One region of the Kitasatospora sp. NPDC094028 genome, then DNA from elsewhere that is predicted to be linked to it. Evidence: riboswitches for the same ligand, from Rfam matches in the RefSeq annotation. Region 1 holds a riboswitch; the other holds the start of a gene.

Region 1 (7,148 bases):
CGTCGAGGAAGTCAACCAGGTCGCCCTGCTCGCGACGGGCGTCGGTGCACAGGTAGAGCCGGGCGTCCGCCAGACGGGCGCGGCGGTCGGTCATCACAGCGCCATGGCCTGGGCGCGGCGCTTGACCTCGGTCGCGCGGTTCTCCCACAGCGCCTGCACCGGGGTGCCGGGCAGCGACGCGTCCTCGGTGAACATCCACGCGATGATCTCTTCGTCGCTGAAGCCGCTGTCCCGCAGCACGGTCAGCAGGCCGACCAGGTGCTTGACCGGGCCGTCCTCGTCGATGAACGCCGCCGGGACCTGCAGCGACTTGTTGGGACCGCGGCGGACCGCGATCAGGTCACCCTTCTTGACCATGTTGCGGACCTCGGTGACCAGCACACCCCACCGCTCGGAGATGTCGGGCAGGTACAGCCACTCGGGGACCAGGGCGTCAGTCTTGGCATCGATCTCACTCACGGCACCAGACTGCCACCTCCGCACCGGTCCGCGCACCAAGGGCCCGGTCACGGGCACCCGTGAGGTCAGCGCGCCGCCGCCTTGAGCGGCACCTCCGGGTCCGCCGCGCGGGCCGGATCCAGCGCCGTGCCGCGCTCGATCAGCTTCCGCCCCTGGGTGAGGTCGCGCGGCCGGTCCACGGTCAGCAGCGCGCTCGGCACGCCGTCGCGCAGCCAGAGCACCGCCCAGGAGGCGTCCTGCGGGCTGCCGCGCCACAGCAGCTCGTCGCCCTCGGCGTGCCGGCCGGCGTACTGCACCATCCGCCCGAACTGCTCGGACCAGAAGTACGGCACCGGGTCGTACGCGGGCGTGTCCGCCCCGAGCACCGAGGCGGCGGCCGCGTCGCCGGACTGCAGGGCGTGGTCCCAGTGCTGGACGGCCAGCCGGGCGCCGGCCCGGGCCGACGGGTAGCTGACGCAGTCCCCGACCGCGAGGACGCCGGGCAGGCTCGTGCGCAGCCGGCCGTCCACGACGACGGCGCCGCTCGCGTCCAGCTCGACGCCGGAGCCGACCAGCCAGCCGGTCGCGGGCCGGGCGCCGACGCCGACCACCACCTCGTCGGCGGGCAGGTGCGAGCCGTCCGCCAGCCGCACCGCGCCCGGCTCCACCGCCTCGACGCCGACCCCGCAGCGCAGCCCGATCCCGGCCTCCGCGTACCAGGCGGCCATCGCCGAGCCCACCTCGACCGGCAGCGCGCCCGGCAGCGGCGCCGGGCCCGCCTCCACGACGGTCACCTCGCAGCCGGCCTGCCGGGCGGCGGTCGCCACCTCGGCGCCGATCCAGCCCGCGCCGACCAGCACCAGCCGGCGGCCGGGGCGCAGCAGCGCGCGCAGCGCCAGGGCGTCGTCCAGGGTGTGCAGCAGGTGGGCCCGGTCGGCGCCGGGCAGGGCGCGCGGGACGGCGCCGGTGGCGATCACCAGCGCGTCGTACGGCAGCTCGCCGGCGTCGGTGTGCAGCACGCCGGGGGCCAGGCCGGTGGCGCGGCGGCCGAGCAGCAGCTCGACGCCGAGCTCCTCGTAGTCGATGTCCAGGGTGGTGGCGTCGGCCTTGCCGAGCAGCACGTCCTTGGAGAGCGGCGGCCGGTCGTACGGCGCGCGCGGCTCCTCGCCGACCAGCACGATCCGCCCCCGCCAGCCGCCCTGCCGCAGCTTCAGGGCGCACTGCGCCCCGGCCAGCCCGGCTCCGACGATGACGACCACCTGGTCCGTTCCGCTCAGCTCTGCCACGCCCGTCACTGTACCGAGGGGTCTCCGCGGCCCCGCCGGCCCCTCCACCGCCCGCCCGCCGCACGGGTCTTCGGCCGTCCCGCGGGCCACCGCGCGCGGGCCCGTCCGCCCTGCGTACGGGCCTTCGGCCGGGCCGACCCCCGGCGTTAAGGTGGTGGCACCACACGGGAGCCCGGCGGACCGGGCTGAGAGGCGGGCTGGCACGGCCCGCGACCGTCCGAACCTGATCCGGGTCATACCGGCGAAGGGAGAAGAGCAGCTTTGTCACGCTTGCCATCAGGCGCCCGCGCGGACGTGCTGGTGATCGGCGGGGGCATCATCGGCCTCGCCGTGGCCTGGCGCACCGCGCAGCGCGGCGCGGGGACCGTGATCGTGGTCGACCCCGCCCCCGGCGGCGGGGCCGCCGGGGTCGCGGCCGGGATGCTCGCCCCGGTCACCGAGCTGCAGTACGGCGAGGAGCCGCTGCTGCGCCTCGGGATGGCCTCGAACGAGCGGTACGCGGCCTTCGCCGCCGAGCTCTCCGAGGCGAGCGGCGGCCTGGACACCGGCTACCGCCGCTGCGGCACGATCGCCGTCGCGCTGGACTCCGACGACCGCGCGGAGCTGCGCGAACTGCACGCCTTCCACCAGCGGCTGGGCCTGGACTCGACCTGGCTGACCGGCCGGGAGGCCCGCCGGCTGGAGCCGATGCTCGCCCCCGGCGTGCGCGGCGGCCTGCACGTCGCGGACGACCACCAGGTCGACCCCCGCCGGCTGCTCGAGGCCCTGGTCGTCGCCTGCGAGGGCGCGAAGGTGCTGCTGCACCGCGCCGAGGCGGTCGAGCTGCTGGTCGAGGACGGCCGCGCGGTCGGCGCCCGGCTGGGCTCCGGCGAGACCGTCACCGCCGACCGGGTCGTGCTCGCCGCCGGCCCGCACAGCCACCGGCTGGCCGGCCTGCCCGAGGACGTGCTGCCCGCGATCCGCCCGGTGAAGGGGCAGGTGCTGCGGCTGGGGATACCGGACGCCTACCGGCCGTTCCTGTCCCGCAACGTCCGCGCCGTGGTGCGCGGCCAGCACATCTACCTCGTCCCCCGCGAGAACGGCGAGCTGGTGGTCGGCGCGACCACCGAGGAGCAGGGCTACGACACCACCGTCACCGCCGGCGGGGTCTACGAACTCCTGCGCGACGCCCACGAGTTGGTCCCGGGGATCACCGAACTCCCGCTGCTGGAGACCTCGGCCGGGCTGCGCCCGGGCTCGCCGGACAACGCCCCGCTGCTGGGCCCGACCTCGCTGCCCGGCCTGGTCGCCACCACCGGCCACTACCGCAACGGCGTGCTGCTCACCCCGGTGACCGCCGACCTGCTCGCCGACTACCTGACCACCGGCGAAGTCCCGGAGCTGGCACGGCCGTTCACGCCCACCCGGTTCGCCCAGGACCACCCCGTCACGAAGGCCTCCGCATGACCGAGATCGCCCTGACCGTCAACGGCGAGCCCCGCCGGCTGCCCGCCACGACCACCCTCGCCGAGCTGGTGGCCACCGTCAGCGCCGCCAACACCGGCGTCGCCGCCGCGCTCAACGAGGCCGTGGTGCCCCGCAGTTCGTGGTCCGAGACGTCGCTCAACAGCGGCGACCGGATCGAGATCCTCACCGCCGTCCAGGGAGGCTGACCATGGCCGACGACCTGCTGACCATCGCCGGGACGACCTTCTCCTCCCGGCTGATCATGGGCACCGGCGGCGCCCCCAGCCTGGAGGTCCTGGAGCGGGCGCTGCTCGCCTCCGGCACCGAGCTGACCACGGTGGCGATGCGCCGGGTGAACGCGAGCACCCAGGGCTCCGTGCTGGACGTGCTGACCCGCAACGGCATCCGGGTACTGCCCAACACGGCCGGCTGCTTCACCGCCGGCGAGGCCGTGCTGACCGCCCGGCTGGCCCGCGAGGCGCTCGGCACCGACTGGGTGAAGCTGGAGGTGATCGCCGACGAGCGCACCCTGCTGCCCGACCCGATCGAGCTGCTGGACGCCGCCGAGACGCTCGTCGACGACGGCTTCACCGTGCTCCCGTACACCAACGACGACCCGGTGCTGGCCCGCAAGCTGGAGGACGTCGGCTGCGCGGCGATCATGCCGCTGGGCTCGCCGATCGGCTCCGGCCTGGGCATCCGCAACCCGCACAACTTCCAGCTGATCGTGGAGAGCGCCAACGTCCCGGTGGTCCTGGACGCGGGCGCCGGCACCGCCTCCGACGTGGCGCTGGCGATGGAGCTGGGCTGCTCGGCGGTGATGCTCGCCTCCGCGGTGACCCGCGCCCAGGACCCGGTGCTGATGGCCGAGGCGATGCGGCACGCCGCCGAGGCCGGGCGCCTGGCCCACCGGGCCGGCCGCATCCCGCGCCGCTTCCACGCCGAGGCCTCCTCCGCGATGGCGGGCCGGGCGGACCTGGACACCCGCGAGCACCCGGCCTTCTGACGGCCGGGGCCCGGTAGGCCGTGTCACAAGCCGGTCCCGGAGCGGTGTCCGCCGGGATCGGCCTCCGGCCGCGCCACTAGACTCCCCCGGGTGGACATGGCATCGCACGACCCGCTGATCGGTACCCTGCTCGACGGCCGGTACCGGGTCGAGCAGCGCATCGCGGCCGGCGGGATGTCCACCGTGTACCGGGGCACCGACACCCGGCTCGACCGGGTCGTCGCGCTCAAGGTGATGCACCCGCAGCTGGCCGGCGACGAGGGCTTCACCGCCCGCTTCATCCGCGAGGCCAAGGCCGTCGCCCGGCTCACCCACCCCAACGTGGTCAACGTCTTCGACCAGGGCGCGGACGCCGGGCACGTCTTCCTCGCCATGGAGTACGTCCCCGGCCGCACCCTGCGCGACCTGCTGCGCGACCGCGGCGCGCTGTCGGTGCGGGCCGCGCTGGACGTCCTGGAGCCGGTGCTGGCCGCCCTCGGCGCCGCCCACCGGGCCGGGCTGGTGCACCGGGACGTCAAGCCGGAGAACGTGCTGATCACCGAGAGCGGCCTGGTCAAGGTCGCCGACTTCGGCCTGGTCCGGGTGCTGGGCAGCGCGGACGGCGCCCCCACGACGGCCACCACCGCGACCGGCGCCACCGTGCTCGGCACCGTCTCCTACCTGGCCCCCGAGCAGATCCTCCCGGACGCGTCCACCGACCAGCGGGTCGACGTCTACGCGGCCGGCATCCTGCTGTACGAGATGCTCACCGGCCGGCGCCCGCACACCGGCGACAACCCCGTCCAGGTCATGTACAAGCACCTGCACGAGGACGTCCCCGCCCCCTCACTGGTGGCCCCCGCCGTCGCCCCGGCGCTGGACGCGATAGTCGCCGGCGCCTGCTCCCGGGCTCCCGAGGCCCGCCCGTACGACGCGGTCGAGCTGCTCGCCGCGCTGCAGCGGGTGCGCCGCGGCCTCACCCCGGCCGAGCTGGACGCCGAGCCGCCCGCCTCCACCCGGCCCAGCCCGCGCTACCCGACCAACGAGCCGACCTCGGTGATCCAGCCGCTGCCCCGGCCCGCCGACGCCCCGCCGACCGAGCGCACCAGCGTGCTGGACGTGCCGCCGGAGTTGCTGGACCAGCTGCTCGCCGAGCCGCGCCCGTACGACGAGCCGACCCCGGCCCGGCCGCGCCGGCCGCGCCGCCCGCGCCGCCTCCCCCGCAAGCCGCTGATCTGGGCCTCCGTGCTGACCGCCCTGGTGCTGGCGGTCGGCGGCGCGACGTACGGCCTGACCCAGGGCCTGTACGGGCCGGTGCCCGGCATGCTCGGCAAGGACCGCGCCGAGGCGCAGCGCCTGCTGGACGACGAGGGCATGCACGGGAGGTTCGTCGAGGTGTACAGCGAGTCCGTCCCGGCCGGGCAGGTGATCTCCAGCGACCCCGGGGTGGGCGCGCGCACCCGCCGCAGCGACACCGTGACGGTCACCGTCTCCAAGGGCCCCAAGCGGATCGCCGTGCCGGACCTCGTCGGCAAGCCCGCCGACCAGGCCGCCACCGCGCTGACCGGCGCCCAGCTGGCCAGGGGCACGGTCACCGAGACCAACAGCGACACCGTGGCCGAGGGCACGGTGATCAGCAGCTCGCCGGCCGCCGGTCAGCTGCTGCCGGAGAACACCGCGGTGTCGCTGGTGGTGAGCAAGGGCATGGTGGCCGTCCCGGACGTGACCGGGATGAGCAAGGAGGACGCGCAGAAGGCGCTCCAGGCGGCCGGCTTCACGATGCAGACCAGCGGGGTGAACCTGTTCGGCACCGGCAAGGTGTCCAGCCAGTCCCCGGCCGCCGGCGAGCGGCGCCCGCAGCGCTCGGTCGTGACGGTCAACTTCCCGTTCATCTAGGGCGGTTCAACACCCGGGAGGGCTCAGCGCAGCGGCCCGTCGCCGGGCTCCTCCTGGTGGGAGTAGCGCTGCTCGCGCCACGGGTCGGCGAGGTTGTGGTAGCCCCGCTCCTCCCAGAAGCCGCGCCGGTCGGCCCGCATGTACTCGACCGCGCGGACCCACTTGGGGCCCTTCCAGGCGTACAGCCGGGGGACGACCAGCCGGACCGGGAAGCCGTGCTCGGCGGTCAGCGGCTCGCCGTTGCGGTGGGTGGCGAGCAGGGTGCGCTCGTCGGCGAAGTCCGCCAGCCGCAGGTTGGCGCTGTAGCCGTACTCGGCCCAGACCATCACGTGGGTGACGCCCGGCGCCGGGGGTGCCAGGTCGAGCAGGGCGGCGGCGGGCACGCCCGTCCACTCGTTGCCGAGCACGGAGAACTTGGTCACGCAGTGCAGGTCCGCGCGGACGGTGGCGCGGGGCAGGGCGTTGAAGGCGGCGAAGTCCAGGCTGTGCTTCTCCGCCGAGGCGGTGGCGCCGAACACCTGGAGGTCCCAGGTCAGCCGGTTGAACCGGGGGACGGGCCCGTAGTGCAGGGCGGGCCAGCCGTGCTGCACGCGCTGCCCCGGCGGGAGGTCGGCCTCGGGCCGGCCCGGGTCAGACGGCGGAAGCGGTTCTTGTTCGGACTGACCCATGGCTCCATGGTGACAGACGGCGGGCGGCGCCCCACGCGCGCCCCTTGGCGCTGGTTCGCGCCCCGCCCGTACGGGCCAACGGTCGATCGCCCACCCACCGACTTCCGCACAAATCGGATATTCCGACACATGTCCTAGTGAGTGTGAACTTACTGGAATTTCTTCCCATTCCGGTGCCAGGATGCCCAGCGCAGGCCCGACCGCCGGGCACCGCAGGAGTTCACCCAGGAGGCACCGCCATGCAGGGCGACCCGGAGGTCATCGAGTTCCTCAACGAGCAGCTCACCGCCGAGCTGACCGCCATCAACCAGTACTTCCTGCACGCCAAGATGCAGGAGAACTTCGGCTGGACGAAGCTCGCCAAGTACACCCGGCACGAGTCCTTCGACGAGATGAAGCACGCCGAGACGCTCACCGACCGGATCCTGT
Region 2 (7,148 bases), on a different contig from region 1:
GTGGACGAGAGGTCATTCCGCGCTCACCCTCCGTCGCCCGCGCGGAAGAATTCCGGCAATAACGTGCCCGGAAGGTTTGACTGCCGACCGAAACGTTCAGGTTGGCCGAGGACGTCGTTCCCGGCCCGGCGGATCACCGCCGGCGCGCGGGCCCGGACCACCCCCGCGCGGCCCGGCTCAGCGGCCGAGCTGCTTCAGCACCTCGGCCGGCCGGTTGGTGATGATCGCGGACACCCCGAGCTCCAGGCACAGCTCGACGTCGGCCGGCTCGTCCACCGTCCACACGTGCACCTCGTGCCCCAGCTCGCGCAGCCGCGGCACCAGGTCCGGCCTGGCCCGGATCAGGTCGATGCCCGGCCCGGCGATCCGCGCCCCGCCCGGCAGCGGCCTGCCCTCGCGCAGCCGGCCGAGCAGCGGCAGCATCCGCTCGATCAGGAAGACCCGGCGGTAGTCCGGCGCGGCCTCGGCCACCCGGGTCAGCGCGATCGAGGAGAAGCTCATGATCCGGGCGGACGGGCGGTCGCCCTCCCGCTCCGGGCCGATCTTGAACCGCTCCAGCATCGCCAGCAGTTCGGCCTCCACCCGGCCGCGGAAGCGCACCGGGTGCTTGGTCTCGATCGCCAGGTCCACCGGGCGGCCGCAGTCCACCACCAGCTCCAGCAGGCGCTCCAGCCGCAGCACGCCGCGCAGCTCCGGGTCGGTGCTGGGGCGGCCGGTCTTCCACGCGCCGAAGTCGTACGCCTCCAGCTCGGCGAGGGTCATCGCGGAGACGGTGCCGCGGCCGTTGGACACCCGGCCGATCCGGCGGTCGTGCACGCAGACCAGGTGGCCGTCCGCGGTGACCCGGACGTCGCACTCGACCGCGTCCGCGCCCTCGTCCAGGGCGCGCCGGTAGGCCGCCAGGGTGTGCTCGGGCAGGGCGTGGGAGGAACCGCGGTGGGCGATCACCTGGACGGGCGGCGCGGTGCGCGCCGCCGCCGAGGGCAGGTCTTTGCTGGTCACAGCGCTAACGATAGGCGGCGGAAGTGAAGCGGAGGCGAAGACGGTCCCAACCTGCGGGGCCGTCTTCGCCTCCGGACGCCGTGCCCGGGGTCAGCCCCGGCCGGTGCGGCGGGTGAGCGGGGTGAGCGCCCAGGTGGCCAGCGCGGGCACCAGGAAGGCGAACAGCGAGGCCGAGGTCCACTCCTGCGGCGTGAAGTGCAGCGTCTCCTGGGCCGAGGTCCAGAAGCCCGTCCACCAGTCGGCGACCTCGGTCGGCGCGAGGAACTGGTAGACCGCGAAGCCCAGCACCCACGGCAGCAGCATCAGCCAGCGGGACGGCGCGTCGGCCGCGAGGTTCCAGCCGGACCGGCCCGCGCCGAAGAAGTAGTCCACCGCCAGCACGGCCAGCAGCGGCACGAACACCGAGCCGATCAGGCCGAGGAAGTTGCTGTAGGTGTCGGTGAACCGGTCGATCCGCAGCGCCAGCACGGTGGTCAGCAGGCCGATCGCGCCGCTCAGCACCCGGCGGTCCACCCGCGGCAGCAGGTTCTGCACCGACATCGCCGTCGAGTAGACGTTGGCGAAGGACTGGTCGGTCTCGCGCAGCACCAGCACCAGCAGGAACAGCCATCCGAACGACACCCCGAGGAAGGAGTCGAAGATCTTGTTCGGGTCGCCGTCCGACTGCAGCAGCGCCATCAGGCCGAGCACGTAGCACCAGACCTGGGCGACCGTGTAGCCGGAGAAGCTGCCCCAGAAGGCCGACCGCGCGGTGCGCGAGTGCCGGGTGTAGTCGGCGGCCAGCGGGACGAAGGAGATCGACACCGCGATCATCGTGTCGGTCGCGTGCAGGAAGCCCGTCCAGTTCCCGGCGCCCGGGTCCGGCACGCCCTGGCGGCCCAGCTGGACGGTGAAGTACACCATCGCCACGGCCACCGCCCCGGCCACGAACCGGCGCAGCACCGCGATCGAGCCCAGCGGCCAGATGGTCAGCGCGGTGGTCAGTGCGCCGGCGAGCAGCACGAACAGCCAGCGGTAGCCGCTGGTGTGCGCGACGGTCTGCGCGCCGGCCGAGATGGTCAGCAGCTCGAACACGCCCCAGCCGACGCACTGGACGATGTTCAGCACGGTCGGCAGGTACGACAGCCGGGTGCCGAACAGCCCGCGCAGGTTCGCCATCGCGGGCGCGCCGGTGCGGGCGCCGATCAGCGCGGCCACGGCGAGCATCGCGGTGCCGACCGCCGTCCCGGCCACGATCGCGGTCACCGCGGCGGCCAGCGACAGCTCGCTGTCCTTGGCGCCGAGCACGGTGGCGGCGGTGGAGAAGCCGATCAGGCTGACGCCGAGGTTCATCCAGAGCGCGAAGTGGTCCCGGAAGCGCAGCGTGCGCGGCGGTTCGGTGTCCAGGACGAGCGGGGCCTCGGCCCGTCCCGGGTGGTCGAGCACGGCGGTCGGCGCGGCGGCCGGACCGGGGAAGTCCTTGGACGCGGGCGCGCCCTCGGAAGGGGATGGCGAAGCAGGCGGCACGGCCGATACTCCCTACGCCGGCATTACCCGGACAGGTTCCGGCGGTCAGCGCCCCCTCGACGGTTCGCCGTCAGTCCAGTGGCGTACCGTCGACATGCGCACTCTCAGCCTGGTGGGTCCAAGCTCCCGCGTGTCAGTTTGGAGCGACAGGCTAACCGGCGCCGGGGGGTGAACACCAAGGCCAGGGGTGCGCGACCCGCATTGCGGGACGCCCGCCGGGGTGGGGGAGCGGCCGGTCGCCCGAGGTCAGCGGGCCCGAACGTCGGTGGCGGCTAAGGATTCTTATGAGTTCTTCAGAGGGGTCCTTACGGCGATCGAATCGGCGGTGCGAAAAACTATGGTCCTTGGTCCTGTCAGCTATGGAGGTCGTCCGTGAGCACCGAGCGCGAGGTTGGGCCCACCGGGCCGCAGGGGGAGCAGCCCTCGGGCAGCCAGGGAGCGGACGCTCCCGCTGCCGACGCCCCTGCTCAGGGCGGCGGGCACAAGCCGACCATGGCGTTCAGCCGGATCCCGGACCCGGCGGCGAAGGCCGGGCCGGAGCCGGCGGCCGAGCCGGTCGAGGCCCCCGCGGCCGACGCCGCGGCCGCGGCCCCCGCTGACGGCGGGCACAAGCCGACCATGGCGTTCAGCCGGATCCCCGACCCGGCGGCGAAGGCCGAGCCGGCCGAGGCCGCTCCCGTCGCGGCCGCTCCCGTCGAGCCGGCGCCGGCCGAGGGCGGGCACAAGCCCACCGTCGCCTTCACCAAGGTCCCCGCGCCGGAGGCCCCGGCGGCGCCCGCCGCCGAGCCCGTCACCGCGGCGCCCGCGGCGGCCGAGTCGGCCGAGCCCGCCGTCGACCCCGTCACCGGCTACCTCGACGCGCCGCCGCCGGTCCTGCCGCCCGCGCCGCCCGCCGCCGCGTCGGCCGCCCCCGTCCCGGCCGCGCTGCCGCAGGGCGACAACCCGTACGCCACCCCGACCCACGGCGTCCCGGCCGCCGGCGCGCAGGACCCGTACGGCGCCGCGCCCGTCCCCGGCGCGGACCCGTACGGTGCGGCGCCCGCGCCGATGACCGGCGGCCCGGCCGCGCACGCCCACCACCCCTTCGGCGCCGGCCAGCCGCTCGGCGGCTGGGGCGCCCACGACGCCACCGGCGGCCCCGGCCACCCCGGCGGCCCGGCCGGCCCGCTCGGCTACCCGGCCGAGTACCCCGGCGGCCCGCAGGGCCCGTCCGGCCCGCGCAAGAAGCGCGGCGCCCTGGTCGCCCTGGTCGCCGCCGTCGCGCTGGTCGCCGGTGTGGCCGGCGGCGCGATCGGTGTGACCGTCGCGAAGAACGACGACAGCGGCAGCTCCGCGAACGACCACCGCAGCACCACCGTCCAGGCCAGCAACACCCAGAAGACCGAGCCCGCCCCCGGCTCGATCGCCGGCATCGCGCAGAAGGCGCTGCCCAGCGTCGTCACCATCAAGGCGCAGGGCAACGGCGAGTCCGGCACCGGCACCGGCTTCGTCTTCGACACCGAGGGCCACATCCTCACCAACAACCACGTGGTCGCGCCGACCCTCGGCGCCGGCGGCGGCAAGCTGACCGTCAAGTTCGCCGACGGCACCTCCTACAACGCCTCGGTGCTGGGCAACGCGTCCGGCTACGACGTCGCCGTGGTCAAGATCGAGAACCCGCCGAAGAACAAGCTGGCGCCGCTCCCGCTGGCCGACTCCGACAAGGTCAACGTCGGCGACACCACCATCGCGATCGGTGCGCCGTACGGCCTGGAGTCCACCGTCACCAGCGGCATCGTCAGCGCCAAGGACCGCCCGGTCGCCTCCGGCGACGAGACCGGCTCGCAGGCCTCGTACATGAACGCCCTGCAGACCGACGCCTCGATCAACCCCGGCAACTCCGGCGGCCCGCTGCTCGACGCCAGCGGCGCGGTGATGGGCATCAACTCGGCGATCCAGTCCAACGCCTCCGCCAACGGCCGGGCCGGCAGCATCGGCCTGGGCTTCGCCATCCCGATCAACCAGGCGAAGTGGGTGGCCGACACCCTGATCAAGACCGGCAAGCCCGTCTACGCCAAGCTCGACGTGCTGCGCAACGACGACTACAAGGGCGACGGCGCGCAGATCCAGACCCGCGACATCCAGGGTCAGCCGCCCGTCACCCCGGGCGGCGCCGCCGACAAGGCCGGCCTCAAGGCGGGCGACGTCATCACCAAGCTCGGCGGCGCGCCGATCGAGAACGGCCCCGCCCTGGTCAGCCGGATCTGGACGCACAAGCCCGGCGAGACCGTCGACGTCGAGTACACCCGCAACGGCCAGCCCTTCTCCACCAAGGTCACCCTCGGCTCGCGCGAGGGCGACCAGTGACCTCCGGCCACTGACCCCGGCCACCGGTGAAACCGTGTGCACCGAACCCCCGCGAAACCGTTAGGCTGACCTCCGCCTGGAGAGCTGCCCGAGCGGCCTAAGGGAACAGTCTTGAAAACTGTCGCATGGTGACCCCATGCCGTGGGTTCGAATCCCACGCTCTCCGCCGGTAGGAGAACACCTGCTCAGGGCGGGTGCCGAGAACATTCGGCACCCGCCCTCGGCGTTTGCGGGTGGGCCGGCCGCGAGCCTCCTGCGGGCCCGCCGCAGGCCGGAGTTGACCCTGACACCGTGGCAGGCGGTGGAGTGGAGACACCATGTTGACCATCGGAGACTTCGCCAGCCACGGCCGGGTATCGGTACGGATGCTGCGCCACTACGACGCGATCGGACTGCTGCGGCCCGCCCGGGTGGATCCGGTCAGCGGCTACCGCTCGTACGAGGCGGCCCAACTCACCCGGCTGAACCGGGTGATCGCGCTCAAGGAGCTCGGCTTCACGCTGCACCAGGTGAAGGCCGTGCTCGACGAGGAGCTGGGCGCCGCCGAACTGCGCGGGATGCTGCGCCTGCGGCGGGCCCAGCTCGCCGAGGCGATCGCGGCGGACGAGCAGCGGCTGACCCGGGTGGAGGCGAGGCTCCGAACGATCGAGAGCGAGGGACAGATGTCCGAGCACGATGTCGTGGTGAAGCCGGTGCCGTCCGTCCGAGTGGCCCAACTGACCGCCGTGGCAAGGAGTTACCAGCCCGAGGACATCGGGCCGGTGATCGGCCCGCTGTTCGCCGAGCTGTGCCGCCGGGTCGCCGAGGCCGGGATCGAGGAGACCGGCCCGTCCGTCGCCTGCTACCAGGACGGGCCGGACGGCGACGGCTCGGTCCTGGTCCGGGCCGCCGTACCGGTCGCGTCCTCGGTGCCGGGCGGCCGCGACGACTTCGAGGTCGTCGACCTGCCGTCGATCGCGGCGGCGGCGTCCGTCGTGCACCGCGGCCCGATGGACGCGGCGGTGGGCAGCTTCCAGGCACTGGCCCGCTTCATCGAGGAGAACGGCTACCGCTCGGCCGGCTACGCCCGGGAGCTCTACCTGGAGTGCCCCGAGGACCAGGCCGGGTGGGTGGTCGAGCTGCAGGAGCCGGTGGTCCGCCGGTAGCGGCGCGGCTTGCCCTCGACCTGGTCGAGGGTCCTAACGTCGCCCGGCGTGACCACCGCGACCGCTCCCGCCGGGGCCCCGCCGCACGCCGCGCTGCCCCGGCCGTACCTGCTCTGGCTGGTCGGCACCCAGGCCGGGCTGCTCGGCGACGCCGCGCTGTACTTCGCCCTCGGCTGGGCCGCCTCCGCGCACGGCGGCGGCGCGGCCGGGCTGGTGCTGACGGCGCTCACCGTGCCGCGCACCGCACTCGTCCTGCTGGGCGGCGCGGTAGCGGACCGGTACGGCGCCCGGCGGGTGATGCTCGTCGGGGACGCGGTGATGCTGGCCGCGACCGCCGCCCTGGCGGTCGCGGCCGGTGGCCGGGACGTGTCGCCGGCACTGCTGGTCGCGGCGGCGGCCGTGATCGGGACGGTCGACGCGTTCTACCTCCCGGCGAGCGGGTCGATGCCGCGCCGGCTGGTGCCCGCCGAACAGCTGCCCCGGGCGCTCGCGCTGCGGCAGGCCGGCGGGCAGAGCGCCGTGCTGCTCGGGGCGCCGCTGGGCGGCCTGCTGGTCGCCGCCGGCGGGCTGTCCGGCGCGGCGGCCGTGGACGCGGTCAGCTTCGGCGTCCTCCTGCTGGTCCTGCTGCGGGTCCGGCCGCCGATGCGCGCGGCGGGCCGGGAACCGTCCACCGGGCGTACCGGCGCTCTGCTGCGCGAGGCGGCGTCCGGGGTCCGGCTGGCGCTGCGCGACCCGCTGCTGCGGGCCGCGCTGCTGCTCACCGGCGCCGCCGCCGGGGGCGTCCTGCCGGTCGTGTCGCTGCTCGCACCGCTGCTCGCCCGGTCGCACGGCTGGGCGGCGGGAACGGCCGGGCTGGTCACCGGCGGACAGGCGGCCGGAGTGCTCGCGGTCGCGGGCCTGGTCGCCTGGCGCGGCACGCTGCCCCGCACGGGGGTCGGGGCGGCGGCCGGGCTCTGCGCGGCGTCGACGGGCATCGCGCTGCTGGCCCTGGCCTCGGCCCCGGTCGTCGCGGTGACGGGCGGCGCGGTGGCCGGCGCGGGATCCGGGCTGTTCGCGAGCCACCTCGGGCCGCTGGTGCTGGGTGGCGCCCCGGCGTCCCATCTCTCGCGCGTGCAGGCGCTGTTGACGCTGGTGCAGAGCCTCGCGCTG

What was found. A riboswitch is a leader RNA that binds a small molecule or an ion and turns the genes downstream of it on or off. The one in region 1 is predicted to bind thiamine pyrophosphate.
Region 2: linked by a shared signal. The riboswitch ahead of ACPC54_RS03505 (purine-cytosine permease family protein) and the one ahead of thiO (glycine oxidase ThiO) in region 1 are both predicted to bind thiamine pyrophosphate.

What each region holds. Positions count from the first base shown of each region.
Region 1 covers NZ_JBMVFA010000001.1:253,390-260,537, reverse strand. Annotated here, with positions in the region: gene thiE (thiamine phosphate synthase) at 1-94, opposite strand, end outside; gene ACPC54_RS01145 (Rv2175c family DNA-binding protein) at 94-459, opposite strand; gene ACPC54_RS01140 (NAD(P)/FAD-dependent oxidoreductase) at 525-1,724, opposite strand; TPP riboswitch at 1,879-1,991, shown strand; gene thiO (glycine oxidase ThiO) at 1,995-3,170, shown strand; gene thiS (sulfur carrier protein ThiS) at 3,167-3,376, shown strand; gene ACPC54_RS01125 (thiazole synthase) at 3,379-4,176, shown strand; gene pknB (Stk1 family PASTA domain-containing Ser/Thr kinase) at 4,273-6,051, shown strand; gene ACPC54_RS01115 (sulfite oxidase-like oxidoreductase) at 6,075-6,719, opposite strand; gene bfr (bacterioferritin) at 6,959-7,148, shown strand, end outside.
Region 2 covers NZ_JBMVFA010000002.1:100,195-107,342, reverse strand. Annotated here, with positions in the region: gene ACPC54_RS03510 (glycerophosphodiester phosphodiesterase family protein) at 178-1,002, opposite strand; gene ACPC54_RS03505 (purine-cytosine permease family protein) at 1,093-2,508, opposite strand; TPP riboswitch at 2,501-2,648, opposite strand; gene ACPC54_RS03500 (S1C family serine protease) at 2,881-4,854, shown strand; tRNA gene ACPC54_RS03495 (tRNA-Ser) at 4,933-5,020, shown strand; gene ACPC54_RS03490 (MerR family transcriptional regulator) at 5,172-5,999, shown strand; gene ACPC54_RS03485 (MFS transporter) at 6,048-7,148, shown strand, end outside.